Regions from separate parts of the Mesorhizobium humile genome, predicted to be linked through region 2. Evidence: predicted binding sites of a transcription regulator. Region 2 holds the regulator's gene; each other region holds the start of a gene.
What was found. The regulator PhoB, encoded in region 2, activates phosphate uptake and scavenging genes when phosphate is short. The targets are predictions, from matches to a motif close to TGTCATNNANCTGTCAT.
Positions count from the first base shown of each region.

Region 1: a site for PhoB is predicted at 4,379-4,395, ahead of RFM52_RS20245 (ceramide glucosyltransferase). Genes of this name have one in related genera too.
Region 3: a site for PhoB is predicted at 7,338-7,354, ahead of RFM52_RS00085 (PhoX family protein). Genes of this name have one in related genera too.

Region 1 covers NZ_JAVIIV010000013.1:155,630-165,628, reverse strand. Annotated here, with positions in the region: gene araD1 (AraD1 family protein) at 1-517, shown strand, start outside; gene RFM52_RS20255 (2'-deoxycytidine 5'-triphosphate deaminase) at 556-1,650, opposite strand; SAM riboswitch at 1,767-1,844, shown strand; gene RFM52_RS20250 (O-succinylhomoserine sulfhydrylase) at 1,901-3,091, shown strand; gene RFM52_RS20245 (ceramide glucosyltransferase) at 3,137-4,279, opposite strand; gene apaG (Co2+/Mg2+ efflux protein ApaG) at 4,500-4,892, shown strand; gene RFM52_RS20235 (Hsp33 family molecular chaperone) at 5,078-6,106, opposite strand; gene argF (ornithine carbamoyltransferase) at 6,230-7,141, opposite strand; gene RFM52_RS20225 (aspartate aminotransferase family protein) at 7,158-8,357, opposite strand; gene RFM52_RS20220 (GcrA family cell cycle regulator) at 8,715-9,233, shown strand; gene RFM52_RS20215 (magnesium and cobalt transport protein CorA) at 9,353-9,999, opposite strand, start outside.
Region 2 covers NZ_JAVIIV010000010.1:215,265-225,263, reverse strand. Annotated here, with positions in the region: gene RFM52_RS17365 (response regulator) at 1-1,950, shown strand, start outside; gene pstS (phosphate ABC transporter substrate-binding protein PstS) at 2,445-3,503, shown strand; gene pstC (phosphate ABC transporter permease subunit PstC) at 3,569-4,555, shown strand; gene pstA (phosphate ABC transporter permease PstA) at 4,559-5,410, shown strand; gene pstB (phosphate ABC transporter ATP-binding protein PstB) at 5,407-6,210, shown strand; gene phoU (phosphate signaling complex protein PhoU) at 6,231-6,938, shown strand; gene phoB (phosphate regulon transcriptional regulator PhoB) at 6,955-7,644, shown strand; gene RFM52_RS17330 (ROK family protein) at 7,973-9,214, opposite strand; gene xylF (D-xylose ABC transporter substrate-binding protein) at 9,581-9,999, shown strand, end outside.
Region 3 covers NZ_JAVIIV010000001.1:5,920-15,918, forward strand. Annotated here, with positions in the region: gene RFM52_RS00035 (CYTH domain-containing protein) at 1-349, shown strand, start outside; gene RFM52_RS00040 (CHAD domain-containing protein) at 346-1,278, shown strand; gene RFM52_RS00045 (helix-turn-helix domain-containing protein) at 1,471-2,265, opposite strand; gene RFM52_RS00050 (SMP-30/gluconolactonase/LRE family protein) at 2,379-3,233, shown strand; gene RFM52_RS00055 (hypothetical protein) at 3,579-4,223, opposite strand; gene RFM52_RS00060 (MerR family transcriptional regulator) at 4,254-4,700, shown strand; gene RFM52_RS00065 (DMT family transporter) at 4,833-5,759, shown strand; gene RFM52_RS00070 (helix-turn-helix domain-containing protein) at 5,770-6,039, opposite strand; gene RFM52_RS00075 (phosphatase PAP2 family protein) at 6,129-6,830, opposite strand; gene RFM52_RS00080 (hypothetical protein) at 6,845-7,183, opposite strand; gene RFM52_RS00085 (PhoX family protein) at 7,417-9,414, shown strand; gene RFM52_RS00090 (GNAT family N-acetyltransferase) at 9,695-9,913, opposite strand.

The DNA.
Region 1 (9,999 bases), on a different contig from region 2:
CGCCTTCGCGCAGGATGGCGGCGAGGAGCCGGAGATCGCCGGCATCTATGTGATCGGCGACGACGGCGCGCCGTTCCGCGTCGGCTTCACGCTGTCGAACGAGTTCTCCGACCATGTGACGGAGCGGGTGAACTATCTGTTCCTCGCCCATTCCAAGCTCCGCAACGCCTCGTTCGGCCCCGAAATCCTGATCGGCGACCTGCCGGCCGACATCCGCGGCGCATCGCGCATCTGGCGTGACGGCAAGCTTCTGTGGGAAAAGCCGTTCCTGTCGGGCGAAGCGAACATGTCGCACACCATCGCCAATCTCGAGCACCACCATTTCAAATATTCGGCCTTCCGCCAGCCGGGCGACGTGCATGTGCACATGTTCGGCACCGCGACGCTCTCCTTCGCCGACGGCGTCCAGACGGAGGCCGGCGATACGTTCGAGATCGAGGCGCCGGATTTCGGCCTGCCGCTGCGCAATCCACTGGAGATCGAAAAGCCGGTGAAGGTGGCGGTGAAGGCGTTATGATTGGGTGATCTCCCCCCTTGTGGGGGAGATCGGCAGCTTCAGCGGGCTGCTTTGAAATGCTTGGAGAGCTTCAGGCCCTGCGCCTGATAGTTCGAGCCGAGATCGGTGCCGTAAAGCGCCTGCGGCCGCTTCAGCATATGCTCGTAGACGAGACGGCCGACGATCTGGCCGTGGTCGAGGATGAAAGGCACCTCGTGGCTGCGCACTTCGAGCACGGCGCGGCTGCCGCTGCCGCCGGCGGCGGAGTGGCCAAAGCCCGGATCGAAGAAGCCGGCATAGTGGACGCGGAACTCGCCGACCAGCGGATCGAAAGGCGTCATCTCGGCGGCGTAGAGCGGCGGCACATGCACGGCTTCGCGCGAGACCAGGATGTAGAATTCGTCCGGATCGAGCACCAGTTCGCCAGCGCCGCTCTTGTAGATCGGCTCCCAGAAATCGACGACATCCTGCGCGGCGCGCTTGTCGACATCGACAAGCCCGGTGTGATGCTTGCCGCGGTAGCCGACGAGGCCGTCCTTGTCGCCGTCGAGGTCGATGGAAAGCGCAATGCCGCCGCCCGAAATATTGGGCGGCTCGGTGGCGACCAGCATCTCTGCGCGATGAAGGTCGCGCAACTCGTTCTCCGAGAGCACCGCGTTGCCGGTGCGGAAGCGGATCTGCGACAGCCGCGAGCCGGCCCGCACGACGATCGGGAAGGTGCGCGGACTGACTTCGAGATAGAGCGGGCCGTGATAGCCGGCGGCAATCTTGTCGAACTCGTGGCCGCGATCGGTCATCACCCGGGTGAAGATGTCGAGGCGCCCGGTCGAGCTCTTCGGATTGGCGGAAGCAGACACATTCGAGGGCAACGCCAGGCCTTCGATCAGCGGCACGATGTAGACGCAGCCCGTCTCCAGCACCGCGCCCCCGGTGAGGTCGATCTCGTGCAGCTTCAGCCGTTCGAGCTTGTCGGCGACCAGATGATCAGGCCCCGGCAGGAAGGAGGCGCGCACGCGATAGGCCTTGTCGCCGAGCCTGAGATCGAGGCTGGCCGGCTGGATCTGATCGGCATCCAGCGCGCGCGGCGACTTCAGCGCCTTGGCGTCGAACAGCGCCGCGATGTCCTGATCCGGAAGAATGCCTGTCTGCCGCAAAGGCTGGCTCCGTTCACAAGGCCGGGCGAGGACCTGAGCAGGCTCTTGCCGCCCGGCTGGTACAAACCTCTTAATGAAGCCGGCAATTGACGCAAGCGCGGCGCGGGTCTAAAGGGTCGTTATCCCGTGGTGATTTGGCCGGTCGGCTTGCAGCCACGTTAAACAAGTCGCTAAAGGACCGTCGAGCCGCAAGGCTATATGGACCGGTTGCGACTTCGCGGCCGGTTTTTTTGTGTCTGGAAGCAGGGCTATGAGCACCAAGAAGCGTAACTGGAAACCTCAGACGGCACTCGTGCATGGCGGGACATTGCGTTCCCAATTCGGCGAGACCGCCGAGGCGATGTATCTCACGCAGGGCTATGTCTACGAGACGGCCCAGGCCGCGGAGGCCCGCTTCAAGGGCGAGGAGCCGGGCTTCATCTATTCACGCTACGCCAACCCGACCGTCGACATGTTCGAAAAGCGCATGTGCGCGTTGGAAGGCGCCGAGGATGCCCGCGCCACGGCCTCCGGCATGGCGGCGGTAACGGCGGCGTTGCTTTGCAGCGCCAAGGCTGGCGACCATATCGTCGCGGCGCGCGCGCTGTTCGGTTCCTGTCGCTGGGTGGTCGAGACGCTGGCGCCGCGCTACGGCATCCAGGCAACGCTGGTCGACGGCACCGACATCGCCAATTGGGAAAAGGCGGTAAGGCCGAACACCAAGCTGTTCTTCCTCGAGAGCCCGACCAATCCGACGCTGGAAGTGGTCGACATCGCCGCGGTCGCCAAGCTCGCCAATTCGATCGGCGCCAGGCTGATCGTCGACAATGTCTTTGCCACGCCGCTGCAGCAGAAGCCGCTGCAGCTCGGCGCTCATATCGTCGTCTATTCGGCGACCAAGCACATAGACGGCCAGGGCCGCTGCCTCGGCGGCGTCATCCTGTCGGACAAGAAATGGATCGACGAGAACCTGCACGACTATTTCCGCCACACCGGCCCGAGCCTGTCGCCCTTCAACGCCTGGACGCTGCTGAAAGGGCTGGAGACGCTGCCGCTGCGCGTGCGCCAGCAGACCGAGAGCGCCGGCAAGATCGCGGATTGCCTCGCAAGCCGATCGGAGATCGCCCGCGTCATCTATCCGGGCCGCGCCGATCATCCGCAGGCCGACATCGTCAAGAAGCAGATGTCGGGCGGCTCGACGCTGATCTGCCTTGACGTCAAGGGCGGCAAGCAGGCGGCCTTCGCCTTCCAGAACGCGCTCGATATCGTGCTGATCTCGAACAATCTCGGCGACGCCAAGAGCCTGATCACCCACCCGGCGACGACCACGCACAAGAACCTGAGCGACGAGGCGCGGGCAGAGCTAGGCATCGGGCCAGGCACGCTCAGGCTTTCGGTTGGCCTGGAGGACGCCGACGATCTGCTGGAGGACATCGCGCAGGCACTGAAGGCGGCGAAGTAACAGCCCACCTGGCGCCAGATTAAGCGCGCCTAAGCCGCAATCGGCTCAGGCGAGCTCTTCCAGTTCGGTCGCCGCCTTGGTGCGGATGGTCATGGCGTTGCCGCGCCATTCGACGGCGCCGCCGAACCAGGCGCGCGCCCAGATGGCGGGCAGCACCGCGTCGCGCACGATCATCGCGGTGACAGTGCGCGGCGACAGGTACCAGCCCTTGGCCGAAGCCAGCAGGCATTCCGGCAGGTAGGCGATCGCCAGCACGCACAAGGCTGTTGAAGGCAGGCTGACGCCGGCGCTTGCAGCGGCAATCAGCGCCAGCAGCAGCGCCATCGCGGCGCCGGTGAGAATCTCGGGCGCGAAGAACAGCGGGAACGTGACCCGGCGCAGCCGCGCCCAGCGCGTCTGGCGCGACCAGATCTCCGCGAACCGGCGCTGGCCGAGCGGCTGCTCGAAAGGCGAAGTGACGAGATTGACGTTGAGCCCCAGGCTGTTGACCAGCTTGGTGGCTGCCGCATCCTCGGCGATCTCGGCGGCCAAAGCCTGGATGCCGCCATTGGCGTCCAGCATCGGCTTGTTCCACAGCATGCTCTTGCCCTGGGCGAAGCCGAGGCCGAGCGCCTCGCCGGCATACTGCCAGCGCGCTTGCAGCGTGTTGAGGAAGGCGCATTCGACCTCGGCCCAAAACCCGTCCGGCCGCGAGCCGATCGGCGTCGAGCAGACGAGGCCGGTGTCCGCGCGCCATGCCGCCATCAGCTGCTGGACGTAGTCCCTCGGCATCAGCACGTTGGAATCGGCAAGGATGACCCAATCGTGCCTGGCCGCCCGCCAGCCCTTGACGCAGTTGTTGAGCTTGGGATTGGCGCTGATGCGGTCGTCGCCGATCAGCAGCCGCGCCGGAACCTCCGGGTAGCGCGCCATCGCCGCATCGATCAGCCTGACCACCGGGTCTTCGGCATGCGCGACGCAGAAGATCAGCTCATAGCGCGGCCAGTCGAGCGAGAAGGCGCGCTGCAAGGTCTCCTGCGTGAACGGCTCGACGCCGCGCGCCGGCACGATGATCGAGACCGGCTGCGCGCCAGCGGGCGGCGCTATGACACGCCGCCGTTCGAGCCGCGAGGAGGCGAGCACGATGCTGGCGAGATTGGAAAGGAGAAGGGCTGACGAAGCCAGGCCGGCTGCGATAGTCAGTTCCATCGAGATCTGGTCACTCCCGAAAGGCCGCATGCGGCCGTTTCATCAGTCGACAGAGCGCCCGAGTCGCCCGGCGCGGTTTGTGCACACCAACATTGTCGTATGTCACTTAAATGACATTGTTTTTCGGCACCTGCGCTTACAAGGCTGGCAGGATGGTCGGCGCTACGTCTACTAAGAGCGGAGCGTGACATATATTCCGCGGCGGCAACCGGAGTGGCCCATGTATCGCGCAGTGACGCGCAACATCGAAGTGCTGGTCAGGCCCTTCTACCTGGAGGACCGATCCGATCCGTCCGAGAACCGCTATGTCTGGGGCTACCAGGTGACGATCGACAACCGCTCCGACGATTTCGTGCAGCTTCTGTCGCGCTACTGGCATATCACCGACGGTCGGGGCCGGGTCGAGGAGGTGCGCGGCGCCGGCGTCGTCGGCGACCAGCCGGAGCTCAATCCCGGCGACAGCTATCAGTATACCTCGGGCTGCCCGCTCTCGACGCCGTCGGGCATCATGGTCGGCCATTACACGATGCGCAACGGCCGCGGCGAGACGTTCGATATCGCCATTCCGGCGTTCTCGCTCGATATGCCGGGGACAAGGCGGACGGTGAATTAGCCTCTTTCTCCCCGTTTACGAGGAGAAATGCCCGGCAGGGCAATGAGGAACAGCGCCGGGCTTTGAGATTTCTTTCAGGCAGATGACAGCGACGCCACGGCGGGTGGCCTCTTTACCGACGTCAGCGCCACCCCTCATCCGCCCTTCGGGCACCTTCTCCCCGTGAAACGGGGAGAAGGAAGAGCTTACTTCGCGAACTCGGCCGGGTCGAAGTCGTATTGCGTCGAGCAGAACTCGCAGGCGACGTGGATGCCGCCGTCCTCGGTCGAGTCCTTGATCTCCTGCGCCGAAAAGCCTTCAAGGATGCCGTGGATCTTCTCGCGCGAGCAGGAGCACTGGTCGGCGACCGGCACGCCGCGGAAGACGCGCACGCCATGTTCGTGGAACAGCCGGTAGAGCAGCCGCTCGGCGCCCACCGTCGGGTCGATCAGCTCGGTCGGCTCGATGGTGCCGAGCAGCGCCAGCAATTCCTGCCAGGAATTGTCGGCCGGGTGGTCCGCGACGTCGCGCGGATCACCGTCGCCGCCGGAAATATCGGGAACGCGCATGCGCTCCGGCGATTGCGGCAGGAACTGCGCCAGGATGCCGCCGGCGCGCCACTGCTCGCGCGCGCCGCCCGGGCCGGGCGTGACCAGCTTGGCGACCGACATCTTGATCTCGGTCGGGATCTGCTCCGATTGCCGGAAGTAGGTGCGCGCGGCATCCTCGAGCGAGGTGCCGTCGAGCTGGACGATGCCCTGGTAGCGCTGCGTATGCGCGCCCTGGTCGATGGTCAGCGCCAGGACGCCGTTGCCGAGCAGCGTCTGCTGCGAGGTCTCGCCGGCGGCGATCAGCGCCTGCAGCCGGTCGGCGTCGAAGCGCGCATAGGCGCGCAGCGCATGCGGGGTCGAGAAATCAGCCACCAGCATGTCCACCGGACCGTCGGTACGGGTCTGCAGGATAAACTTGCCTTCGAACTTCAGCGAGGTGCCGAGCAGCACGGTGAGCACACAGGCTTCCGCTAAAAGGCGGGCGACCGGCTCGGGATAATCGTGGCGGCTCAAGATAGCGTCGAGCATCGGCCCGAGCTGCACGGTGCGGCCGCGCACATCGAGCGGCGCGACCTCGTAAGGTACGACGTGATCGTCGCCGGCGAAGCCGAATTCACCGAGTTGGGGTCTATGCTCAGCCAAGGTATGGGTTTCCAACATGACAAAACTCCGGGGCGCAGCCATGCAACCCGATGAGCCGCATGCGTCGAAGCGCGTTCAATTTACGTGATGGCCCGCAAATAGGCATCACATATCCCCAGATCAAGTTGACCCCGATCAGGCCAGAAGCGGTCAGGTCGGCCCTTCTCAAACGCCCAGGCACCAGGCCAGCACCGCCTTCTGGGCGTGCAGCCGGTTCTCGGCCTCGTCGAAGACCACCGAATGCGGCCCGTCGATCACCTCGTCGGTGACCTCCTCGCCGCGATGCGCCGGCAGGCAATGCATGAACAACGCATCGGGCTTGGCCTTCGCCATCAGCGCAGCATTCACCTGATAGGGCAGGAAGACGTTGTGGCCGCGGGCGCGATGCTCCTGGCCCATCGAGACCCAGCTGTCGGTGACGACGCAGTCGGCATGGTCGACGGCCTCCTCGGCGGACCGGGAAAACCGGACCTTGCCGCCATTGGCTTTCGACCAGTCGACATATTTCTCGAAAGGCTCGCTGCCCTCCGGCACCGCGACATTGAGATTGAAGCGGAACCGTGCCGAGGCTTCGAGCAGCGAATGCAGCACATTGTTGCCGTCGCCGGTCCAGGCGAAGGTCTTGCCGGCCACCGGACCGCGATGCTCCTCATAGGTCATGATGTCGGCCATGAGCTGGCAGGGATGCGTGTCGTCGGTCAGCCCGTTGATGACCGGAACGGTGGCATTCTCGGTGAGCTCCAGCAGCCGGTCATGCGAGGTGGTGCGGATCATGATGGCGTCGACGTAGCGCGACAGCACCTTTGCCGTGTCGGCGATGGTCTCCGAACGGCCGAGCTGCATCTCGGTGCCGGTCAGCATGATCGTCTCGCCGCCGAGCTGGCGCATGCCGACATCGAACGACACGCGCGTGCGCGTCGACGGCTTGTCGAAGATCATGGCCAGCACCTTGCCATCAAGCGGTTTTGAACGCTCGCCAGCCTTGAGCCTGGTCTTTCGCGCCACCGCGTCGTCGAGCATGACGCGCAGGTCGCCCGCGGAAACGGCGGATAGATCGGTGAAGTGGCGAACACTCATCGGCAGGTTCCAGAAGTTATTTCGCGGCTTCGGCCGCAATCGCATCGGTCAGGCCCTTGGCGCCGCCGCGAATGCGCTTCAGCGCCTCGCCGATCTCCTCGTCGGTGACGGTGAGCGGCGGCAGGAGGCGAATGACGTTGTCGCCCGCCGGCACGGCAAGCAGGTGCTGATCGCGCAGCGCCATGTTCACCTTGGTGTTGGGCATGGCGCATTTCAGGCCGAGCATCAGGCCGATTCCCCTGATGCCCTCGACGACATCGGGAAATTCGTCCGCGACCGCGGCCAGACCCTGTTTCAAAAGCAACGCCTTGCGCTGCACGTCCTCGAGGAAGCCGTCGGCCAGCACGACGTCGAGCACGGCGTTGCCGACCGCCATCGCCAGCGGATTGCCGCCGAAGGTGGTGCCGTGCACGCCGGCCGTCATGCCGGTCGCCGCCTCGTCCGTGGCAAGGCAGGCGCCCATCGGAAAGCCGCCGCCTATGCCCTTGGCGATCGCCATCAAATCGGGCGTGACGCCCGTCCACTCATGCGCGAACAGCTTGCCGGTGCGGCCGATGCCGCACTGGACCTCATCGAAGATCAACAGCAGGCCATGCTTGTCGCAGAGTTGCCGCAGCCGCTTCAGCGATTGCGTCGGCACCGGACGGATACCGCCCTCGCCCTGGACCGGCTCAATCAGGATCGCCGCCGTCTCCGGCGTTATCGCCTTTTCAGCGGCGTCGATGTCGTCGAAAGCCACCTGGTCGAAGCCTTCGACCTTCGGGCCGAAGCCTTCGAGATATTTGTACTGGCCGCCGGCGGCGATCGTCGCCAGCGTGCGGCCGTGGAAGGCGCCCTCGAAGGTGATGATGCGGAAACGCTCAGGCTGGCCCTTGACGAAATGATAGCGCCTGGCCGTCTTGATGGCGCATTCCAGCGCCTCGGCACCGGAATTGGTGAAGAACACCTTGTCGGCAAAGGTCGCTTCGGTCAGCCGCTCGCCCAGCCGGCGCTGTTCCGGGATCTCATAGAGGTTGGAGACGTGCCACAGCTTGGCGGCCTGCTCGGTGAGCGCCGCGACCAGATGCGGATGGCTGTGGCCCAACGAATTCACGGCGATGCCGCCCGCGAAGTCGAGATATCGCTCGCCCTTGTCGGTGACCAGCCAGGTCCCCTCCCCGCGGTCGAAAGCCAGGGGTGCGCGAGCAAAGGTCTCGTAAAGCGCCGAACCGCTCATTATATGCGTCTCCGGAACCGGAAATCAAAAAAGCCGCCAATGCGGCGGCCTTTGCGGCTTATCATGTTTTTCGGCCATGAAGTCAACGAAAACGTCACGCACAAGCGCGTGGCAACTCCTGGCGACATGCCGGCCCATCAGTGGTCAGGCAAGTTGGGGAAAACCGTAAAAACCGAATCGGTGTTGCCCTGGGGACTCTTGTCACCGAGTCAGCGCATAAGGTAATTGTAGTCGAGAAATAACTATATTTCGTGCGGCGGACCTAAATCACCCGGTACATGTGGTGTCGTTTGCCCGGCGAGAGCCGGCTCGGGAAAGGATTCTGGCTGCCGCACGCTTCAGCAGGAGCGCGGTCTCATGAACTGGACTGACGAGCGGGTAGAACTTCTCAGGAAATTGTGGTCGGAGGGTCTGAGCGCCAGCCAGATTGCCGCACAGCTTGGCGGAGTGAGCCGCAATGCCGTCATCGGCAAGGTGCATCGCCTGAAGCTGTCGGGCCGCGGCCGCGCGACGGCCGCCCCGGCGCGCCAGAAAAAGGCGACGCAAGGCGCCTCGATGCAGAAATCGGTGACCCGCGCCGCAAGCGCCACGCGTCATGTGACGGCCACCATCGGCGCCACCGCGCTGCAGGTGCAGTTCGACGCCGAGCCGGTCGCGCGCCACTATATCCGCCCGGTCGAGAACGTGGTCGTGCCGATCTCGCGGCATCTGCAGCTCGTCGAGCTGACCGAACGCACCTGCAAATGGCCGAACGGCGATCCGCTCTCGGAAGACTTCAACTTCTGCGGCAACGACGCCGCCGAAACGGGACCGTACTGCAAGTACCACTCCCGTGTTGCGTTCCAGCCGGCGGGGGAGCGCCGTAGGGCGCGCTGAGCGAATAGCGAATAGCGAATAGCGAATAGCGAATAGCGAATAGAACGGCTTGGCTTCTGTGACTGGGAGCAAGCCGTTTTTTCGTTGTTCCCTATTCGCTACTCCCTATTCGCTGCCGCTCACAGCCACCCGTTCTTCTTGAACCGCCAGTACAGGAATGAGCAGATCGAGGCCATCACCAGCAGGATGATGGGATAGCCATATTCCATCTTCAATTCCGGCATGTCGGAGAAGTTCATGCCGTAGATGCCGGCGAAAGCCGTGGGAACCGCCAGGATGGCGGCCCATGAGGCGAGCTTCTTGGAGATAGCGGTTTCCTGGCTCTGCCCGACGAGCAGGCTGGCTTCGAAAGCGAAGGCCAGGACCTCGCGCAGGCTATCGATCTTTTCCTGCACGGTGCGGATGTGGTCGGTCACGTCGCGAAACAACGGATGCATGGCGGCATGGATCTGCGGCAGCTCGGCGCTGGTCAGCCGACGGCAGACCTCGACCAGCGGCAGCGCCGCATTGCGCAGGCGCAAGAGATCGCGGCGCAGCATGTAGAGCCGCTCGATATCGGTGCCGGTCATCGGCTTCAAAAGCACCTTGTCCTCGATCGCCTCGACCTCGTCCTCGATCTGCTCCAACACCGGCATATAATTGTCGACGATGAAATCGAGGATGGCGTAGAGGACGAAATCCTCGCCTTTGGCGAGCGAATGCGGGCAGCTCTCCCAGTGCTGGCGCACGGCGGCGTAAGAGGTCGACGGGCCGTGCCGGACGCTGA
Region 2 (9,999 bases):
CTCACCGGCTTCAGCAGGGAAGAAGCCATCGGCAAGACCGATGTCGAGATTTTCGGCGCGGACGGCGAAGCCTTCGTCGCCAGCGACCTTGCCGTGCTGCGCACCGGCGAGACGCAGGAGATCGAGGAGACGGTGACGATGCCGGACGGCAGCGTCAGGCACCAGTTCGCGCGCAAGGGCGCGATGATCGCCTCGGACGGCTCGCTCTATCTCATCGGCTCCACCACCGACATCACCGAACTCAAGCAGCGCGAGGCCGAGCTCGGCGAGGCGCGCCGGCGCGCCGTGCTTGCCGACCGGGCCAAGTCGGAGTTCCTCGCCAATATGAGCCACGAGATCCGCACGCCGATGAATGGGGTTCTTGGAATGGCAGAGCTGCTGGCAAAGTCGGACCTCGATCCGAAGCAGAAGACGTTCACCGACATCATCGTCAAATCCGGCAACGCGCTGCTCACCATCATCAACGACATCCTCGACTTTTCCAAGATCGATGCCGGCCAGCTGGTGCTCGACCCGGCGCCCTTCAATCTCGCCGAGGCGATCGAGGACGTGGCGACGCTGGTATCGACGCGCGCCAAGGAGAAGGACCTCGAGCTCATCGTCCGTGTCCAGCCCGGGCTCGACGGCCAGTTCGTCGGCGATGTCGGCCGGATCAGGCAGATCGTCACCAACCTGCTCGGCAACGCCGTGAAGTTCACCGACGAGGGCCATGTTCTGGTCGATGTGACGGGCGACCGGATCCCCGCGGGGACGAAGCTCACCATTTCCGTGACCGATACCGGCATCGGCATTCCGGAAGACAAGCTGAAGCTGGTGTTCGAGAAATTCAGCCAGGTCGACACCTCCTCGACCAGGCGGCATGAGGGGACCGGTCTTGGCCTTGCCATCACCTCGCGGCTGGTCGAGATGATGGGCGGCGAGATCGGCGTCGACAGCGCCGAAGGCAAGGGTTCGACCTTCTGGTTCACGGTTACGCTGCCCAGGGCCGAGCAGGGCGGACAGCGCATCATGCCGATCGACGTCACCGGCGCGCGCGTGCTCGTCGTCGACGACAATGCCGTCAACCGCTCGATCCTGAGCGAGCAGATGGCGTCGTGGACGTTCGATTCCTGCGCGGCCGAAAGCGGCGCCGAAGGGTTGAAGGTGCTGATTGCCGCCGCCGCCTATGGCGTGCCGGTCGACTGCGTCGTGCTCGACTACCAGATGCCCGGCATGACCGGCGCCGAGATGGCGCGCATCGTGCGCAACACGGCGGGCTTGGCGCATACACCCATCATCATGCTGACCTCGGTCGACCAGTCGCTCGCCAACACGGCCTATCGCGACCTCGGCATCGACGCGCAGCTGATCAAGCCGGCGCGCTCCTCCATCCTCCTGGAAACGCTGGTCGCGACCATCCAGCGCCATCGCCACAGCAGCGCCGCGGCGCAACCCGCTGTTGGCGGCGGCAGCCCCCCGCAAGCCGCGCCGGCGCCGACGGCGGCATCGGATCGCGCCATGCTGCAGCCGCCGCCGGGGCGGGCGCGTCCACGCCCCGCCGATGCGGAGCGCGGGCTCGACATCCTGGTGGCCGAGGACAATGAGGTGAACCAGCTGGTGTTCACCCAGATACTCGGCGAGACCGGTTACCGATTCGAGATCGTCGGCAACGGCCGCAAGGCGCTCGACGCCTTCAGCAAGCTCAATCCACGCATGATCCTGATGGATGTGTCGATGCCGGAAATGAACGGGCTGGAGGCGACGGGCGCTATCCGCCGACTCGAGGAGGACATGGGCACGCATGTGCCGATCGTCGGTGTTACCGCGCATGCGCTGAAGGGCGACCGCGAACGCTGCCTGGAAGCCGGCATGGACGATTACCTGCCGAAGCCGATCAGCCCGCGCGCGCTGCTGGAAAAGCTCGAGCGCTGGCTGAGCGCCGAAGCGGAAGTCCGGCGCAGCGCCGGCTAAGCGCGAGACAGACCGGCGGCACCCCGCGAGGAGCATTGACGCATACGTATGGTGCGATCGCACCATATCAAAGCATGTGCCAAGCCAGGACAATGGGCGTATCGATTCCGCCTTTCAGTTACGGGCGGGAGCGGCGACCGCCAACAAGAAACAGCGTCGACTCTACCCCAACGGACCCTGTTTTCGGCGATGGCCAGGCCATGATCCGCTCTGGCGTACAGGCAACGCGCTCTCGTCCGGATTTTATTTCCCGGCGGCCGTGACCCGGCCGCCGGGATATTTTTTGATTCAAAAGTCAGACAAGTTACTGATTCCCGCGGCAAACTCCGGCCGGTCCCGCGAGGCCGCCGCGGACCTCTCCAGACATCCCCGTTCGGGCGTTACTGGGCTGACACGAAACTGTCATGCGACTGTAATAATCGAGAGCTATTGCCCTCACCGGGCGCCGATACAACGGGTGCCGAGAGACCATCTTCCGAACAGGAGCAGGCCACATGAGACATTTCATCCGCTCGGCGGCCGTTGCGATTGCAATGGCTGCGGCATCAACCCTTAGCATCTCCGCCGCGATGGCAGCCGACATTTCCGGCGCCGGCGCCACCTTCCCCTATCCGATCTATGCGAAGTGGGCTGACGCGTACAAGAAGGAGACCGGCATCGGTCTCAACTACCAGTCGATCGGCTCCGGCGGCGGCATCAAGCAGATCAAGGCCAAGACCGTGACCTTCGGCGCTTCCGACGCGCCGCTGAAGGGCGAGGATCTCAACTCCACCGGGCTGGCGCAGTTCCCGATGGTGATGGGCGGCATCGTTCCGGTCGTCAACCTCGAGGGCATCAAGCCGGGCGAACTGGTTCTCGACGGTCCGACGCTGGCCGACATCTTCTCCGGCAAGATCACCAACTGGAACGACGAAGCGATCAAGAAGCTCAACCCCGACGCCAAGCTGCCCGACCAGGCGATCGCCGTCGTGCACCGCTCGGACGGCTCGGGCACCACGTTCAACTTCAGCTACTACCTGGCCGACGTCAGCGCCGACTGGAAGTCGAAGGTCGGCGTCAACACCGCGCTCGAATGGCCGGTGGGCATCGGCGCCAAGGGCAACGAAGGCGTCGCCAACAACGTCTCGCAGACCGGCGGCGCGATCGGCTACGTCGAATACGCCTATGCCAAGCAGAACAAGCTGACCTACACCGACCTGATCAACAAGGACGGCAAGAAGGTCGAGCCGACCGCCGCTGCCTTCTCGGCCGCCGCGGCCAATGCCGACTGGAGCTCGCAGCCGGGCTACGGCGTCATCCTGGCCAACCAGGCCGGCGCTGAATCCTGGCCGATGACGTCGGCCACCTGGATCCTCGTCTACAAGAAGCCCGACGACGCCGCGGCCACGACCGAAGCGCTCAAGTTCTTCGCCTGGTCCTACGCCAAGGGCGACGAGCTGGCCGCCAGCCTGGACTATGTTCCGATGCCCGACGCCGTCGTGAAGAGTGTCGAGGCGATGTGGGGCAAGGACATCGTCGACGCGAACGGCAAGCCGCTGTACTCCGGCATGTAAGTCCTAGCGAATAAGGAGGGCGCCTTTGGGCGCCCTCCTGTCTCTTTCGAAATGCGAGGGGGTAAATGACAGCCGTTTCCGAAGCCGCGACATCGTCCGCCCTGCGGACCAGAGAAGCGACAGTGCGCCGCTTCGCCTTCACCGACATGGCCTTCCGGACGGCCACCCGCCTTTCCGCCATCCTCGTGCTGGTTCTGCTCGGCGGCGTCGCGATCTCGCTGGTCGCCGGCTCGTGGGAGGCGCTGTCGAAGTTCGGCTTCTCCTTCCTCACCACCGAATCCTGGAACCCGGTCACCGAGAATTTCGGCGCGCTGGCGCCCATCTACGGCACCATCGTCACCTCGGCCATCGCCATCCTCATCGCCGTGCCGATCGGCATTGGCATCGCCGTCTTCCTGACCGAGCTTTGCCCGCGTCCTCTCAGGCGGCCGATCGGCATTGCGGTCGAGCTGCTTGCCGGCATTCCCTCGATCATCTACGGCATCTGGGGCCTGTTCGTCTTCGCGCCGTTCCTGCAGACGACGGTGCAGCCCTTCATCATCTATATTTTCCACGGCATACCGGGGCTCTCCAGCCTGTTTGCCGGCCCGCCCTACGGCATCGGCCTGCTGACCTCGTCGCTGATCCTCGCCATCATGGTGCTGCCCTTCATCACCTCGATCACCAAGGACGTGTTCGACACGGTGCCGGCGGTGCTGAAGGAATCGGCCTACGGCATCGGCTGCACGACCTGGGAAGTGACCCGGCGCGTGACCATCCCCTATACCCGCGTCGGCATCATGGGCGGCGTCATGCTCGGCCTCGGCCGCGCGCTCGGCGAGACGATGGCCGTCACCTTCGTCATCGGCAACGCGCACCGCATCAGCGCCTCGCTGTTTGCGCCGGGCACGACGATCTCGGCGACCATCGCCAACGAATTCACCGAGGCCGACGGCGATCTCTATACGTCCTCGCTGGTATCGCTCGGCCTGATCCTGTTCATCATCACCTTCATCATCCTCGCGCTCGCACGCTACATGCTGTTGCGCATCGATAGCCGCACGGGAGCCTGACCGATGTCGACTGCCGCATCGCTTCACCAAAGCCGCAAACGCAAGAACGCCGTGATGATGGCGCTGTGCGTCGTCGCGGCGGGCATCGGCCTCGCCTGGCTGGCGTTGATCCTCGGGGCGCTGCTCTATAAGGGGCTCTCCGGGGTGAACCTGGCCGTGTTCACGCAGATGACGCCGCCGCCCGGCGACGCCGGCGGCCTGCTCAACGCCATCTACGGCAGCATCGTCATGACCATCATCGGCATCATAGTCGGCACGCCGATCGGCGTGCTGGCCGGTACCTACATGGCCGAGTACGGGCGCTTCTCGAAGCTCACGACGATCGTGCGCTTCATCAACGACATCCTGCTGTCGGCGCCATCGATCATCATCGGCCTGTTCGTCTATGAGCTGATGGTACGGCCGATGGGGCACTTCTCGGCGATTGCCGGCGCCGTCGCGCTGTCGATCCTGGTGATCCCCGTCGTGGTGCGCACCACCGAGGACATGCTGAACCTCGTGCCCAACGCGCTGCGCGAAGCGGGCACCGCCATCGGCGCGCCACGCTGGGTGGTGATCCGCTCGGTCGCCTACCGCGCGGCCCTGTCCGGCATCGTGACCGGCATCCTGCTGGCGATCGCCCGCATCTCCGGCGAGACGGCGCCGCTTCTCTTCACCGCGCTCAACAACCAGTTCTGGTCGAGCAATCTCAATGCCCCGATGGCCAGCCTGCCGGTGACCATCTTCCAGTTCGCCCTCAGCCCTTACGAGGAATGGCAGCAGCTGGCCTGGACGGGCGCACTCATAATCACCCTTACGGTTCTCGGGCTGAGCATCATCGCCCGCAGCCTGACCGGACGCAGAGAGGACAGATGAAACCGATGTTGTCCACCGACCTGAACGTAGCCGACACGACCGTCGAGAAGGCCAAGATCGAGGTCAAGAACCTCAATTTCTACTATGGCCAATCGAAGGCGCTGAAGGACATCAACCTGTCCTTGCCGGAGCGCAGCGTGACCGCCTTCATCGGCCCGTCGGGCTGCGGGAAGTCGACGCTGCTGCGCGTGCTCAACCGCATCTACGAGCTCTATCCGAAGCAGAGTGCCGAGGGCCAGGTACTGCTCGACGGCAAGAACATCCTCGACCGCTCGCAGGACCTCAACCTGCTGCGCACCAAGATCGGCATGGTGTTCCAGAAGCCGACGCCGTTCCCGATGTCGATCTACGAGAACATCGCCTTCGGCGTCAGGCTGTATGAGAAGATCAGCAAGGCCGAGATGGACAGCCGCGTCGAGTCGGCGCTGAAGCGCGCCGCGCTGTGGAACGAGGTCAAGGACAAGCTCAACGCCAGCGGCCTCAGCCTTTCCGGCGGCCAACAGCAGCGCCTGTGCATCGCCCGCACCGTGGCGGTGAAGCCCGAGGTCATCCTGCTCGACGAGCCGGCCTCGGCGCTCGATCCGCTGTCGACCGCCAAGATCGAGGAACTGATCGACGAGTTGCAGGCCGACTATACGATCGTCATCGTCACCCACAACATGCAGCAGGCGGCGCGCGTGTCGAGGCAGACGGCGTTCATGTATCTGGGCGAGCTGGTGGAGTTCGACCGGACCGAGAAGATCTTCACCTCGCCGCGCGAAAAGCGCACGCAGGACTACATCACCGGCCGCTTCGGCTGAGTTCATACGAGGACATCATCATGGCCGAACATACCGTCGCTTCCTTCGACGAGGATCTGAGGCAGATCAGCCGGCTCATCAACGACATGGGCGATCTGGCCGGCTCCATGGTCGGCGGCGCGACCAGGGCCCTGCTCGAAACCGACAATGCGCTGGCGCAGCGCGTCGTCTCCGACGACGCCATCATGGACGCGCGCCAGCGCGAGCTCGACGACCGCGCCATCACGCTGATCGCCAAGCGGCAGCCGATGGCGGACGACCTGCGCAACGTTGTCGGCTCGATCCGCATGGCGGGCGATCTCGAACGCATCGGCGATCTTGCCAAGAACATCGCCAAGCGCGTTGGCGCGGTCGGCGTCAGCACCGCGCCGCGCGACCTCACGCATTCGATCGATTCCATGGCGCAGCTGGTGCTGATCCAGGTCCAGGCCGTGACCCAGGAATATATGGTGGGCGACGCCACTGCGCTGGCCAAGCTGCGCAACGACGACGAGCGCATCGACGTCAAATACACGTCCGTCTTCCGCGAGCTGTTGACCTACATGATGGAAGATCCGCGCAACATCACCGCTTGCACGCATCTTCTGTTCTGCGCCAAGAATCTCGAGCGCATCGGCGACCATGTGACCAACATCGCCGAGAACGCCTATTATGTGCTCACCGGTACGCAATTGCCCGCCAACCGTCCCAAGCAGGACGAGACGGCAATGTCGGCGCCGGCGGCCTGACGAGAAGGTTACCCCGATGATCGCGCCACGCATCATGGTGGTGGAGGATGAGGAGCCGCTGGGGGTGCTGCTCCGCTACAATCTCGAATCCGAGGGTTACCAGGTGGAAGTGGTGACCCGCGGCGACGAGGCCGAAATCCGCCTTCAGGAAAACGTTCCCGACCTGCTCGTGCTCGACTGGATGGTGCCGGCGGTTTCCGGCATCGAGCTCTGCCGGCGCCTCAGGATGCGGCCCGAGACCGAGCGGCTGCCGATCATCATGTTGACGGCGCGGGGCGAAGAAAGCGACCGCGTGCGCGGGCTCTCGACCGGCGCCGACGACTACCTGGTCAAGCCGTTCTCGACGCCGGAATTCATGGCGCGCGTCAAGGCGCTGCTGCGCCGCGCCAAGCCGGAGGTGCTGTCCAGCGTGCTCAAGGTCGGCGACATCGTGCTCGACCGCGAGTCGCATCGCGTCTACCGCAAGAAGAGCGAGATAAGGCTCGGCCCGACCGAGTTCCGCCTGCTCGAATTCATGATGCGGCATCCTGGCCGCGTGTTCTCGCGCAGCCAACTGCTCGACAATGTCTGGGGCGAGACGATCTATATCGACGAGCGCACGGTGGACGTCCATGTCGGCCGCCTGCGCAAGGCGGTCAACAACGGCCGCATGCCCGACGTCATCCGAACCATTCGCGGGGCGGGTTACGCGATCAGGGAGGATTAGGGATAGGGCGCGGAAGCGCTGACGGGCTCCGCTCCCGGCATCTGCGATGGTGATTAGCCGAGACGCTTCTAGCGTCGTCATCCACGGGCGGAGCAAGGAGCGTAGCGACGCAGCGCAGACCCGAGGATCCATTCCGTGACTTCGACGCGCCGGGGCGGTGCAGAATTCTGCTCCGCTGCGCCTACGATCGAAGTAACGGCATGGATTCCAGGGTCTGCGCTGCGTCGCTTCGCTCCTGCTTCGCCCTGGAATGACGAAGCTGCGGGGCCATCGCTAATCTCAAGCGTCTGCTGCTGTCCTCAGCGACCAGCGGTCACTTCAAAGCCGCTCAGGCCACGTTTTTTCCGCTGCCCGCTCTTGCCTGCATGCCCGGCGCGAAAATCTCCTGGTCGACGAAGGTCAGCGCGCGCATGGCGCAGCCTTCGCGGATCAGCGGCAGCTCGTTAGGCTCGGTGTCGAAGGAGATCGATTCCGAGTGCTGGCCGCCCGCGGTCTGGGCGATCGCCGCCCTTAGCGCCGGCTCGATCAGGTCGAAGGCGGCCGCGCTGACGCCGACCATGGCCACGGGCGCCGGGTCGATGAGGGCGAACAGGCTGCCGAGACCGAAACCAAGCGCCTCGCCGGCCCGACGGTAAGCCTCCCGCTCGGGGCCGTCCTTCTCGCGCGCCTTGGCGGCGAGGGCTCGCATGTCGGCGTCGCCGACGTCGACCGGCTCGGCGTCCTCGCTCATTTTCATGGCGCTGCGCCAGATCGCGTAATTGCCGGCATAGGCCTCGACGCAGCCGCGCCGGCCGCAGCGGCAAAGCGCGCCGCCCGGGCGGTGGATCATGTGGCCAAATTCGCCGCCCGAGGAATGCGTGCCGGTGAACAGCGCGCCCTTCAGCACCAGACCCATGCCGATGCCGTGCGACAGGAGGATGGCGATGAAGTCGTCGCGATAGCGCTCGGGGTCGCGCCATTGCAGCGCCACCGCCATCATGTTGCAGTCGTTCTCCATGGTGGCGGGGATGCCGAATTCCTGCTCGAGGATGTCGGCGAAAGGAATGTCGGTCAGCGGCGTTATCGGCGACCACAGCATGGCCCGTGCGTGGGAATCGGTGATGCCCTGGATGCCCATGGCGAGGCGGGCGACGCTGCTCACGTCGAGGTCGGGATCCTGCAGCCGGCGCCGGACGATCGCCACGCATTCGCCGATCAAGTCGTCGCGGGGCATGACAAGCGTGTCCAAGCGCTGCTGCTCCTCGGCGACCACCTGGCCGGCATAATCGATCACGGCGACCGACAGGAAGTTCAGCGACAAGACCACGGTCAGCACCGCGGCGGCTTCGGGGTTCAGCGCCAGGCCGATCTGCGGCCGGCCGCGTTTCAGCGCCGTCGGCTCGCTGGCCTTGCTCTCGGTGAGAATGCCTTCCTGGATCAGATCGGCGGAGATCGCCGAAATGGTCGAGTGGCTGAGCCCGGTGGTGGCGGCAATCTCCGTGCGCGAAGGCTGGCCGGCGCGGCGCACGGCCGAAATCACCATGGCGCGGTTGCGCCGGCGCAAATCGTCGTGACGGATTCCGACCGACATGTCTTCGCACGTCCTCCCCGGTCATCGCGGCCTTGTGATGATGCCATGGCCTAGCGTTGACACGCCAGACGGTTCACCATTTGCGGAAACGGCGAACCGTCTGTCTTTTGTTCTGACGCAATTCCGGGCGGAAAACCGCTGCGCACTTTTCCTGGAATTGCTTCTGGATACTGGCAGAAGCCAAGGTCCATGTCATTATTTATTGCGGGTGTCGAAAAAAATGTTCGGACCCATCAAAACCCATCAGAATCGCAGTTGACAGCGTCGTTTTGCTGGATCACTATTTTTTTGAGGCTCGAAAAAAAGCCTCTTTACCGGCCTTCGGGCCAGTCTGGGTCGCGCCGCACAGAGCGCAGGGAGGATATCATGAAGAAATTCGCAGCCGCCATCCTGGCGGGCGTTGCCATGTCGCTGACGTTGGCGTCGGTCGCCGAGGCGAAGGACAAGGTGATCGGCGTCTCTTGGTCGAATTTCCAGGAAGAGCGCTGGAAGACCGACGAAGCGGCGATGAAGGCAGCCATCGAGGCCGCCGGCGACAAGTATATTTCGGCCGACGCGCAGTCCAATCCGGGCAAGCAGCTGACCGATGTCGAAAGCCTGATCTCGCAGGGCGCCAATTCGCTGATCATCCTGGCTCAGGATGCCTCGGCCATCGGTCCGGCGGTGCAGAAGGCGCTCGACGAAGGCATTCCGGTCGTCGGCTATGACCGCCTGATCGAGAACAAGGACGTCTTCTACCTGACCTTCGACAACAAGGAAGTCGGCCGCATGCAGGCCCGCGAGGT
Region 3 (9,999 bases), on a different contig from region 2:
CATCAGCGACGGGCGCTCCGCCAGGCTGACGCTGAAGTTCGGCGACAGGGCGCGCGAGCGCGACGAGTTCGAATATTCGATCCCGCTTGCCGAGGCCGAGGAATTGACGGCGTTTGCCATCGGACGTGTCATCGAGAAGACACGCCACCATGTTAGACACCGCGGCTATCTCTATGAAGTCGATGTTTTCGGCGGCAAGCTCGCGGGGTTGGTGATCGCGGAGCTGGAGACGCCGGAGGACGTATCTGACGAAATGCTGCCCGACTGGCTCGGTCGCGAGGTCACCGGCGAGTCGAGATTCTACAACGCGTCGCTGGCCCTCGGGGGGATTCCGGAGATCGCCGCATGAGCTTCCGCATCGATCCGCGCTTGCCGCTGACCGGCGAGGTCAGGCGCATTTTGGCCGACGAGATCGGCAAGGCAATCGCCCATCTCGAGATGGCGCGCGAGAAGCCGGAGCAGGGGCTGCACAAATGCCGCAAGCGGCTGAAAAGCGTGCGCGCCTTGCTGCGCCTGGTTCGTTCCGGGGACGAACCGTTCTGCCAGACCGAGAACGAATGTTATAAGCAAGTGTCGGCGCTGTTGGCCGGCCCGCGCGAGGCGACCGCCTTGATCGAGACCGTCGACCGCTTGGCCGATGCCTTTCCGGAACAATCCGCAGGCGGCGGCCTCGACCCCGTGCGCGAGCGGCTGGTGCTGCGCCAGCATGAGCTCCATGCCGGTCCCGGCCTCGACGCCGCCATCAATGCGGCGATAGCCGCTTGCCGGGAGGGTCTGGAGCGCATCGACAGGCTGGCCCTGCCCGACCAGCCCGAGCAGGCGGCCGACATCCTCGCCGACGGCGCCCGCGCCACCTTGCGGCGGGCGAAGAAGGCGCTGGACAAGGCGGAGGCGCGCGGCGAGGACGAGGATTTTCACGATTTGCGCAAGGCGGCCAAGACGCATTCCATGCATCTGTCGCTGCTCGGCCGCTTGTGGCCGACGCCGATCAAGGCGCGCCGCAAGGCGGTCGACAGGCTCGGCGAACAGCTCGGCGAATTGCACGACGTCTTCGTCATGCGCGCGCTGCTCGATGCCGAAGGCGAGCCGCTCAGCCACGCCGACGACACGAAGCTGCTGCGCAAGCTGCTGAAGCGCTCCGAAAAGAGCCTGACCAAGGCCTGCCTTGCCGAGGCCGCCGACCTGTTCGGCGACAGCCCCAAGCGCTCGGCCAAGAGGCTCGCCCGCAAGGCGCGCGACGACCTCGCGGGATCCCAGGAAGAAGCGAAAGCGGCGTGAGCGCGGCGCCCTTACCTTCTCCCCTTGTGGGAGAAGGTGGCCGCGAAGCGGCCGGATGAGGGGTGCTCCAGCTTGACGCTCCCGCTCATCCAGTCGGAATTCGCCAACGTCTCACTCCGCTGGAACACCCCTCATCCGTCTCGGCGCTGCGCGCCGATCCACCTTCTCCCACAAGGGGAGAAGGGGAAAGCGCTACGCCGGCAGCGGCCGCTTTCCATTTGTGGCTCCGCCCACCCGCGCCCCCGCATCCCTCGGGTGCGGGCCGATCGGCATGATCGCCGGAAACGGCGTCGCTCCAAAAGCAAAGGTCCATTTGTAACCGGTGAGCTGGTCCTCCGGCGTGGTGTGCTGGTCGTGGTGGGCGAGCAGCCTGGCGCGTTCGGCGAGCTCCTCGGCTTCGCGCCGCAGCATCTCCGCGGTTTGCGGCCGCATGCGCCTGGAAAAGCTGATGAAAGTCGCGCCCTGCTCCATATGGCCGAGCGCCCAGCCGACGAAATTCTTGTTGGTCATCTCGAAATGCGGCTTCAGCGGCCCCTCGAAATCCCACTGGATCGGCGTGTCGATCAGCAGCCTTGCCGACAGGCCGCGGCCCAGCGCCACCAGCCCGAGCTCCTCGAGGTCGCGCAGATAGAGGAACATCGAGGCTTCGCTCAAGCCCTGCGAGCGCATGATGCCCTCGGCCGTGAATTTCTCCGACAGCATGATGAAGACGAAAAGCAGCGCCGGCCGCGTCGACAGGCGGCGCTCGATCTCCGGCCCGACGCGGTTGGCCGGGCCTGGCCCCCGGTTCATCGCGCCGAGCACGTTCTCCAGCTCGACATCGGCCGCGGCGCAGATCTCCATCAGCCGGTCGAGCTTGCAGTTCTGCTCATGGAAGATGCGCTTCACCGTCGGCTCGGAAACGCCCATGCGCTCGGCCAGCGTCCGGTAGGTCAGGCCCTTGGCCTTCAGCGTCCGTTTCAGCGCCTCGAAGATCGGACCGTTCATGGAATGCGCCTCGTTCATCCGATTTGGTATCGAAGACCGATACTAGTCTCGTTCCACCTTCCAGGAAAGTATCGGAAATCCTAGCTCTCCGCCGTCATCACAGGAGAGCACCCATGAAACGTCTCATCGCTTCAATCGTCTTCGCCGCCATCGCCGCGGTGTCCGCCGCGCAGGCCGGCGAACTCTGGCGCGCCACCGGCTTCGAGCAGCCGGAATCGGCGCTTGTCGATGCCGCCCACGACCGCATCGTCGTCTCCAACATCGTCGGCAATCCCGGCGCGGCGGACGGCAATGGCTACCTGTCGCTCCTGTCGATGGACGGCAAGGTCATCTCGAGCCACTGGGTCGACGGCATGGACGCGCCCAAGGGCATGGCGATTTCCGGAGACAGGCTCTATGCCGCCGACATCACCAAGGTGCGCGTCGTCGATCTCGCCAGCGGCAAGCTGGTCGAGACCATCGACGTGCCCGGCGCCGTGTTTCTCAACGATATGACGCAGGACAGCGCCGGCAAGGTCTATGTCAGCGACATGCTGGCCGACGCGATCTACAGCATCGACGGCGACAGACCGGAGCTGTTCGTCAAGGACGCGCTGCTGGCCTCGCCCAACGGCGTCTTCGCCGATGGCGACAGGCTGATCGTCGCGTCCTGGGGCAAGGGCATCAACAAGACCGACTTCAGCACCGCGGAGCCCGGCGGCCTGCTGTCGGTCGACCTCGCCACAAAGAAGGTCACGCCGCTGCCGGGCGCGCAGAAATTCGCCGATCTCGACGGCGTCATCGCCATAGGCGACACCATCTACGCCACCGCCTACATGACCGGCACGCTCTACAGCTACAAGTCCGGCGGCGCGCCGACTGCGGTGGCGCACTTCAAGCCCGGCAGCGCCGACATCGGCACCGACGGCAAGCGCATCTTCGTGCCGCTGATGGGCGAGGGCGAGGTCGCGGCACTGGCGCTGAATTGAGAGGTGCAGCTGCGAATGTCAGAAAGGTGCTTAGGAGAACCGGCAAGGGTGCAGGCGATCGGTAGCGCATCGTCCTCGACCACAGAGGGGCAAGACGGGCCGCAGCCGCAATCGCTCTGTGCCATCGCTGATTGAAAGGTGGCGTTGGGCACGGCCTTCCGGCGCGAGAGAAGGTAAAGCCCACCCGCGGCGACAACCACCAAAGCCAAGCCAAGCCGGCCGATCGATGCCAAGCCAACACCGACGGCCGCGAGGGCGGCGGTGATCGGCGGCGCAATCAGGGCCCCACAGCAAACTGCGCAGGCACCAGAACAAGGCCGGTGCCTGCTGTTGTCTTGCCAATATTCATTGCGTGTCTTTCTCCATTCCTGGACCAGAAGCAGCCTGCCAGGCCAGCACGGCCAGGATAACGACCGCGGCGTGGGCAAGCGCCGTCAGCCCGGCGAGGCCGGAGACGCTTGCGTTGCCCCGAGCGAGTTGCAGGAAGACCTCGCGGCCGTCGAGAATTGCAGCAACACCCGCCAGCAGGATGGCCAGCAAGAGCGCCGCGTTGCCGAGCCGTGCAATGGACCCAAACCGACTGACGGCGGCGGCGAGTAAGATTGAGACGCCGACGAACCCCCATACCAGCCAGGGGTTTTCGAGGTTGATGCCAAGGATCGTTTCTTCGGTGTGGCCGTCGGGTTCTCCAGCCTCAGCGTGACTACCCGTTTCACCGGCCTCAGCGCTCTTACGAGCTTGTTCCTCAGTAGGGCCTTCGGCCGCTTCATCATGGCCGCCCTGTTCCTGGGCCTCGGCGCCCTCCTTTTGCGCGGCGATGCTCGCGGGCTCCCGATGCTCGCCCCCTTCCATCAAGACGGCGGCGGCAAATAGGAGCGCCGAGATGGCTAGCATTGCCGCCGTCCAACGGACGAGGACGACACGATTTCCGAAAAAGCCCATCAGCGAACTTTCCTCTCGCATCACCTTGAAGGCAGCGTACTCCTTCAAGTAACTTTAGGTTCAAGGAGTATTTTTGCGATGAATCTTCACGTCCGCGTGTTCACCATCGGGGCGCTCGCCAAGGCCACTGGCGTCACCACACCCACCATCCGCTACTATGAGGAGATCGGATTGCTGCCTCCGGCACCACGCACAGCCGGAGGTCAACGCACCTATGACGACGATGATCTGGGGCGGCTGACCTTCATCAAGCAATGCCGAGATTTCGGCTTCGGGATCGATCAGGTCAGGGTGTTGCTGGACCTGTCGATCAGCAGCAGGCGCGATTGCGTGGAGACGCGCGACATAGCACAAGCCCACCTCGATGAAGTCCGCCAGAAACTCAACGAACTTCGTTTGCTTGAACGGCGGCTGGAGAGCTTCGTGACACGATGCAACGTCGCATGTGCAGGGGGTCCCGGCCAAGACTGCGTGATCTTCAAGGATATGGCAGCGTCGGCCAAAGGCGGCTGCTGCGGACAGTAGCTAGCTGGCTGTAGGATGTTGGTAAGCGTCGTCACGGCGGCAACGACGCCGATTGGGATTGGACCGCCACATCGACGGCGCTGCCATCTGGCTTCGTTGCCTGCTCAGCACTATCCGGCTCTCATCCGTCACATGAGCGAAGCCGTGAAGACATCCAGCCTGAACGGCGCCGTTTCGCCGATGATCCCCGTGCTCATATGCGCGCTGGCGATATTCCTGCTGTCCGGCATGGATGCGGCAATGAAGTCTCTGGCCATCGCGGTCGGCGTTTATAACACGCTGCTGTGGCGCAGCGTGGTCGCCACAATGGTCGCCGGCGCGGCATGGTCGGCGGGGTCGCGTTCCAAGCCGGCCCTTCCGGTGCTGGGCCTGCATGCGCTGCGCGCCGCGATTGTCGGCATCGTCCTGGTCTTGTTCTTCTGGGGGCTGGCCAGGCTGCCGCTCGCCGAGGCGATCGGGCTCAGCTTCGTCGCCCCGCTGTTTGCGCTTTTGCTCGCGGCATTGTTGTTAGGAGAGCGCATAAGGCGGCAGGCGGTCTGGGCGTCGCTGGCCGGCATGGCGGGCGTCGCGATCATATTGGCCGGCCAGTTCGGGGCGGCCAGCCATTCGCAAGATGCCCTGCTTGGCACGGTCGCGGTGCTCGTCTCGACGGTGTTCTATGCCTACAATCTGATCCTATCCCGGCAACAGGCGCTGCTGGCCAGGCCGGTCGAGATCATGCTGTTCCAGAACCTCTTCGTCGCACTCATCCTTGGTCCCGCGGCACCTTGGCTCGCCATTGCGCTGCCGAGCGATCTCTGGCTTCCCCTGGCGGGGGTGGCCTTGCTGTCGCTCGCTGGGCAATTCTTGATGAGCTGGTCCTACGCCCGGGCCGAAGCGCAATATCTGATCCCGACCGAATACTCGGCCTTCATCTGGGCGATCGCGCTTGGCTGGTTCTTCTTCGGCGAGAAAGTGGCCTGGACCACGCTGGCAGGGGCATGCCTCATCGTTGCCGGCTGCCTGATTGCCGCGCGCGCCAATCCGAAGCTTGCCGAGCCGATCGAAGCGGCGATGTGAAGGATTGCGCTCAGCCTTGCGGGCTCTGCGCCGCGGTCGCCTTGAGGCGCACGCCCCTGCCGCCACGCTCGCTGGTCTGGTTCTCGCCGATCAGCTCCACGCCGACCGCGTCGAGCGCCTGGATGACCTTCATCAGCGTGTCGACCACGCCCCGGACCACGCCGTCGCTCGCTTCCATGCGCTGGATCGTTGGAAGCGAGACCCCGGCGCGCTCGGCGAGCGTCTTCTGGTCGATGCCGGTCAACGCCCGCGCGGCGCGCATCTGTGCGGCAGTGATCATCGGCCGGAACCTGTCTTTGAAGCTATGGAAGATGTATATTATAAATATTACAATGTCTAAAGCATCAATTTATATGCGTCAACCATCGATCAATCCCTGTCGGCCACCACTTTGCGCCGCTGCAACAGCCGCGCCGCAAGCCAGCACAGCATGGCCCAGGCAAAGCCCGCGCACCAGCCGGCAAGCACGTCGGACGGCCAGTGCACGCCGAGATAGACGCGGCTGGTGCCGACCAGCACGGTGGTGAGCACGGCAAGGCCAAGCACGAAGACTTTCGACCTGCGGTCCGGCAGGAAGCGGGCGGCCAGCGAGCCGAGGGTCAGATAGGTCACCGCCGACAGCATGGCGTGCCCGCTTGGAAAGGACAGCGACGTCTCGGTGACGAGATGCGAGACGAGGTCGGGGCGCGGCCGGTCGACCTCGAGCTTGAGCAGGCTGGAAAGCACCTGCCCGCCCGCTACGGCAGCGAACATGAACAGGGCCGTCGCGGGTCTGCGGATCAAGAGCAGATAGACGATCGTCGCCGTCGTGATCAGCACCAGCACGGCGGTGCTGCCCAGCGCGGTGATGTCGCGCATCGCGCCCTGCAGCCAAAGCGGACCGATCGGGCTGTCCGGCTGTCCGGCATGGCGGAAGGCAAGCAGGATCTCGGTGTCGAAGGCGTGCGGCGTCGTGGCCCGCGCCACCTCCATCAATTCCTCGAAGCCCCACAGCCCGCCAGCGATGACCAGCCCGGCCAGAAGCAGGGGGAATTCGATCTTGGCAAGCAGCGCGCCGACGGATGGCTTCATGAGAGGCTCGAGGGTTAGAGCTTCTGCATATAGGGCCCGAGCGTGATCAGGGCGACGGCGGCGATCGCCAGCACCATGCCGGTTGCCTGCAAAGCGTTGAGCCGTTCGCCGAAAAAAGCGAGCGCCACGACATTGACCGCGACAAGCTGGATCACCGCCGACAGGCTGAACGACACCGACATGCCGAACTCGCGCACCAGCCGCAGCATGATCAGATTGCCGGCCGTGTAGAGCGCTAATGTCAAAAGCAGTTTGGCAAGGCTCGGCGCCATCCCCCATTGCTTGGCCGCCATCGCCGCCAGCAGGAACATCACCGTCGAAATGCCGAGCTGCGCCAGTCCCCAGAAACTCACTTGCCGTCCCTTCTTGAACGCCGTCGCCGCGTCGGCCGCCGCCCTTGTTTCCGAAGCGGGCGAAGCCGTCAAGCTGATCGCGGCGAAGCCTCCTTCTCCCGTATAGTGACGGCGAGAAAGCGGCCGGCATCGACAGCTTGGCAAATCACGGCCATGTCACGAAAATGTGATCGGCGCGCTTTAGGGGTCGAAAGGTCAAATCCCCAGCCACCTCAAGAAGCCAGAGGAACAACATGACCGTGACCCCTGAGACCCGTTTCCGTACCAGCCAGCTCGAGGAAAATGACGGCCCGCCCGTTAACCCGACCGACAACCGCACCATGGGTGAGATCATCGCCGCGCGTTTCTCGCGCCGCGGCTTCCTCATGGGTTCGCTGGCTGTCTCGGCCATCGCCGCCACCGTCAGCCCGCTGGCCCTGGTCGCCGCCGACGAGGCGCGCGCTGCCGAAGGCTCGGCCTTCAAATTCGACGAGCTCGAGACCGGCATCGACGACAGGCACCATGTCGCGCCGGGCTATGACGCCGACGTGCTGTTGCGCTGGGGCGATCCGCTCTTCGCCGACTCGCCGGAGTTCGATCCGACAAAACAGTCGGCCGAGGCACAGGCCAGGCAGTTCGGCTACAACAACGACTATGTCGGCTATATCCCGATCGACGGCTCGGCCGAGCACGGCCTTTTGGTCGTCAACCACGAATACACCAACCCGCATCTGATGTTCCCCGGCATCGTTTCGGTCGTCGAGAAGGACGGGAAGAAGAAGGCCGAGGTCGCACCGCTTTCGAAGCAGCAGGTCGATGTCGAGATGGCCGCGCATGGCGGCACCATCGTCGAGATCCGCAAGCAGGACGGCAAGTGGCAGGTGGTGCGCGACGGCAAGCTCAACCGCCGCATCACCTCCAACACCGAAATGGCGCTGTCAGGCCCGGCCGCCGGGCACGATCGCCTCAAGACCAACGCCGATCCGTCCGGCGCCAAGGTGATCGGCACGCTCAACAATTGCGCCGGCGGCGTCACGCCCTGGGGCACCTATGTGATGGCCGAGGAGAACATCCACGGCTACTTTTCCGGCGACCTGCCGGCGGGCCACAAGGAGGCCGCCAACTACAAGCGCCTCGGCATTCCGGAAGGCGCTTATGAGTGGGGCGCGCATTACGATCGCTTCAATCTCGCCAGGGAGCCGAACGAGCCGAACCGTTTCGGCTGGATCGTCGAGGTCGACGTCAACGATCCCAATTCCGTGCCGCGGAAGCGCACCGCCATGGGCCGTTTCAAGCATGAGGGCGCCGAATCGATCGTCACCAAGGACGGCCGCGTCGTCTTCTATCTCGGCGACGACGAGCGCTTCGACTATGTCTACAAATTCGTCACCGCCGGTAAGTTCAATCCCGATGACCGCGCGGCCAACATGAACCTGCTCGACGACGGCACGCTGCATGCGGCGAAGTTCGCCGAGGACGGTTCGGTCGAATGGATGCCGATCGTGTTCGGGCAGGGCCCGCTGACGGCGGAGAACGGCTTTGCGTCCCAGGCCGACGTGCTGATCGAGACGCGCCGCGCCGCCGACCTGCTCGGCGCCACCAAGATGGACCGGCCGGAGGATATCCAGCCCAATGCCGCCAACGGCAAGGTCTATGTCATGCTGACCAACAATTCCAAGCGCAAGGCCGAGCAGGTCGACGCCGCCAACCCGCGCGCCGACAACACCTTCGGCCACATTATCGAGATCGTCGAGGATGGCGGCGACTTCGCCGCTGCCAAGGGCAAGTGGGAAGTGTTGTTGAAATGCGGCGATCCGTCGGTGGCCGATGTCGGCGCCACCTTCTCGACCGCGACCACCGCCCATGGCTGGTTCGGCATGCCGGACAATTGCGCCGTCGATTCCGCCGGGCGGCTGTGGGTCGCCACCGACGGCCAGGGCCCGAAGGCCACCGGCCGCACCGACGGCCTCTGGGCGGTCGACACCGAAGGCCTGGCGCGGGCGACTTCGAAACTGTTCTTCCGCGTGCCGATCGGCGCTGAAATGTGCGGCCCGCTCTTCGCGCCGGACGACCAGACGGCTTTCGTCGCCGTCCAGCATCCGGGCGATGGCGGCGAGGACTGGGAAGGCTTTGGCCGTCCGTCCTACTACGAGGATCCGTCGACCCGCTGGCCGGACTTCAAGCCGGACATGCCGGTGCGGCCTTCGGTCGTCGCGATTACGAAGCAGGGCGGCGGCAAGATCGCGGTGTGAGTTGCTGCCGCATCGGCATGCATGATCACGGACGTTGGGGATTGGCCGAAACCTCCCCAACGTCGTCATTCCAGGGCGGAGCAGGAGCGAAGCTCCGTCGCGGAGACCCTGGAATCCATGCCGTTACCTTGGTCGTAGAGTACAGCGGAGCAGAATTCTGCACCGCTGCAGCGCCGCCTTAGAGTCACGGCATGGATCCTCGGGTCTACGCGTCCGCTTCGCTCCCGCTCCGCCCGTGGATGACGAAGTCACGGCGCCTTGAGCCAATCTCCTACGTCAATTATCCGGCGCGTTGAACCACCGCCATGTTCATCATGCTTCGGAGACGGAAGCCGATGGACTCGTAAAGCCCGATCGCCGCGGCACTGCTCTCATAGGCGTGCAGGTACGCAACCTCGCCGCGTGCCGCGATCCGGCCCGCGACGAAGCTCGCGCCCTGTTGCGGCCACCGATGGACGATACGGACGCTTTCGGACGTTTGCCCTTCATTCGCCGCCAATTGCATCCTATATCGCGCTGGCGCGACGTGACCGGCCGCGCGGCGATTCGCGACCTGAGGGCGGCAGGTCATAACTTCTTGGCACG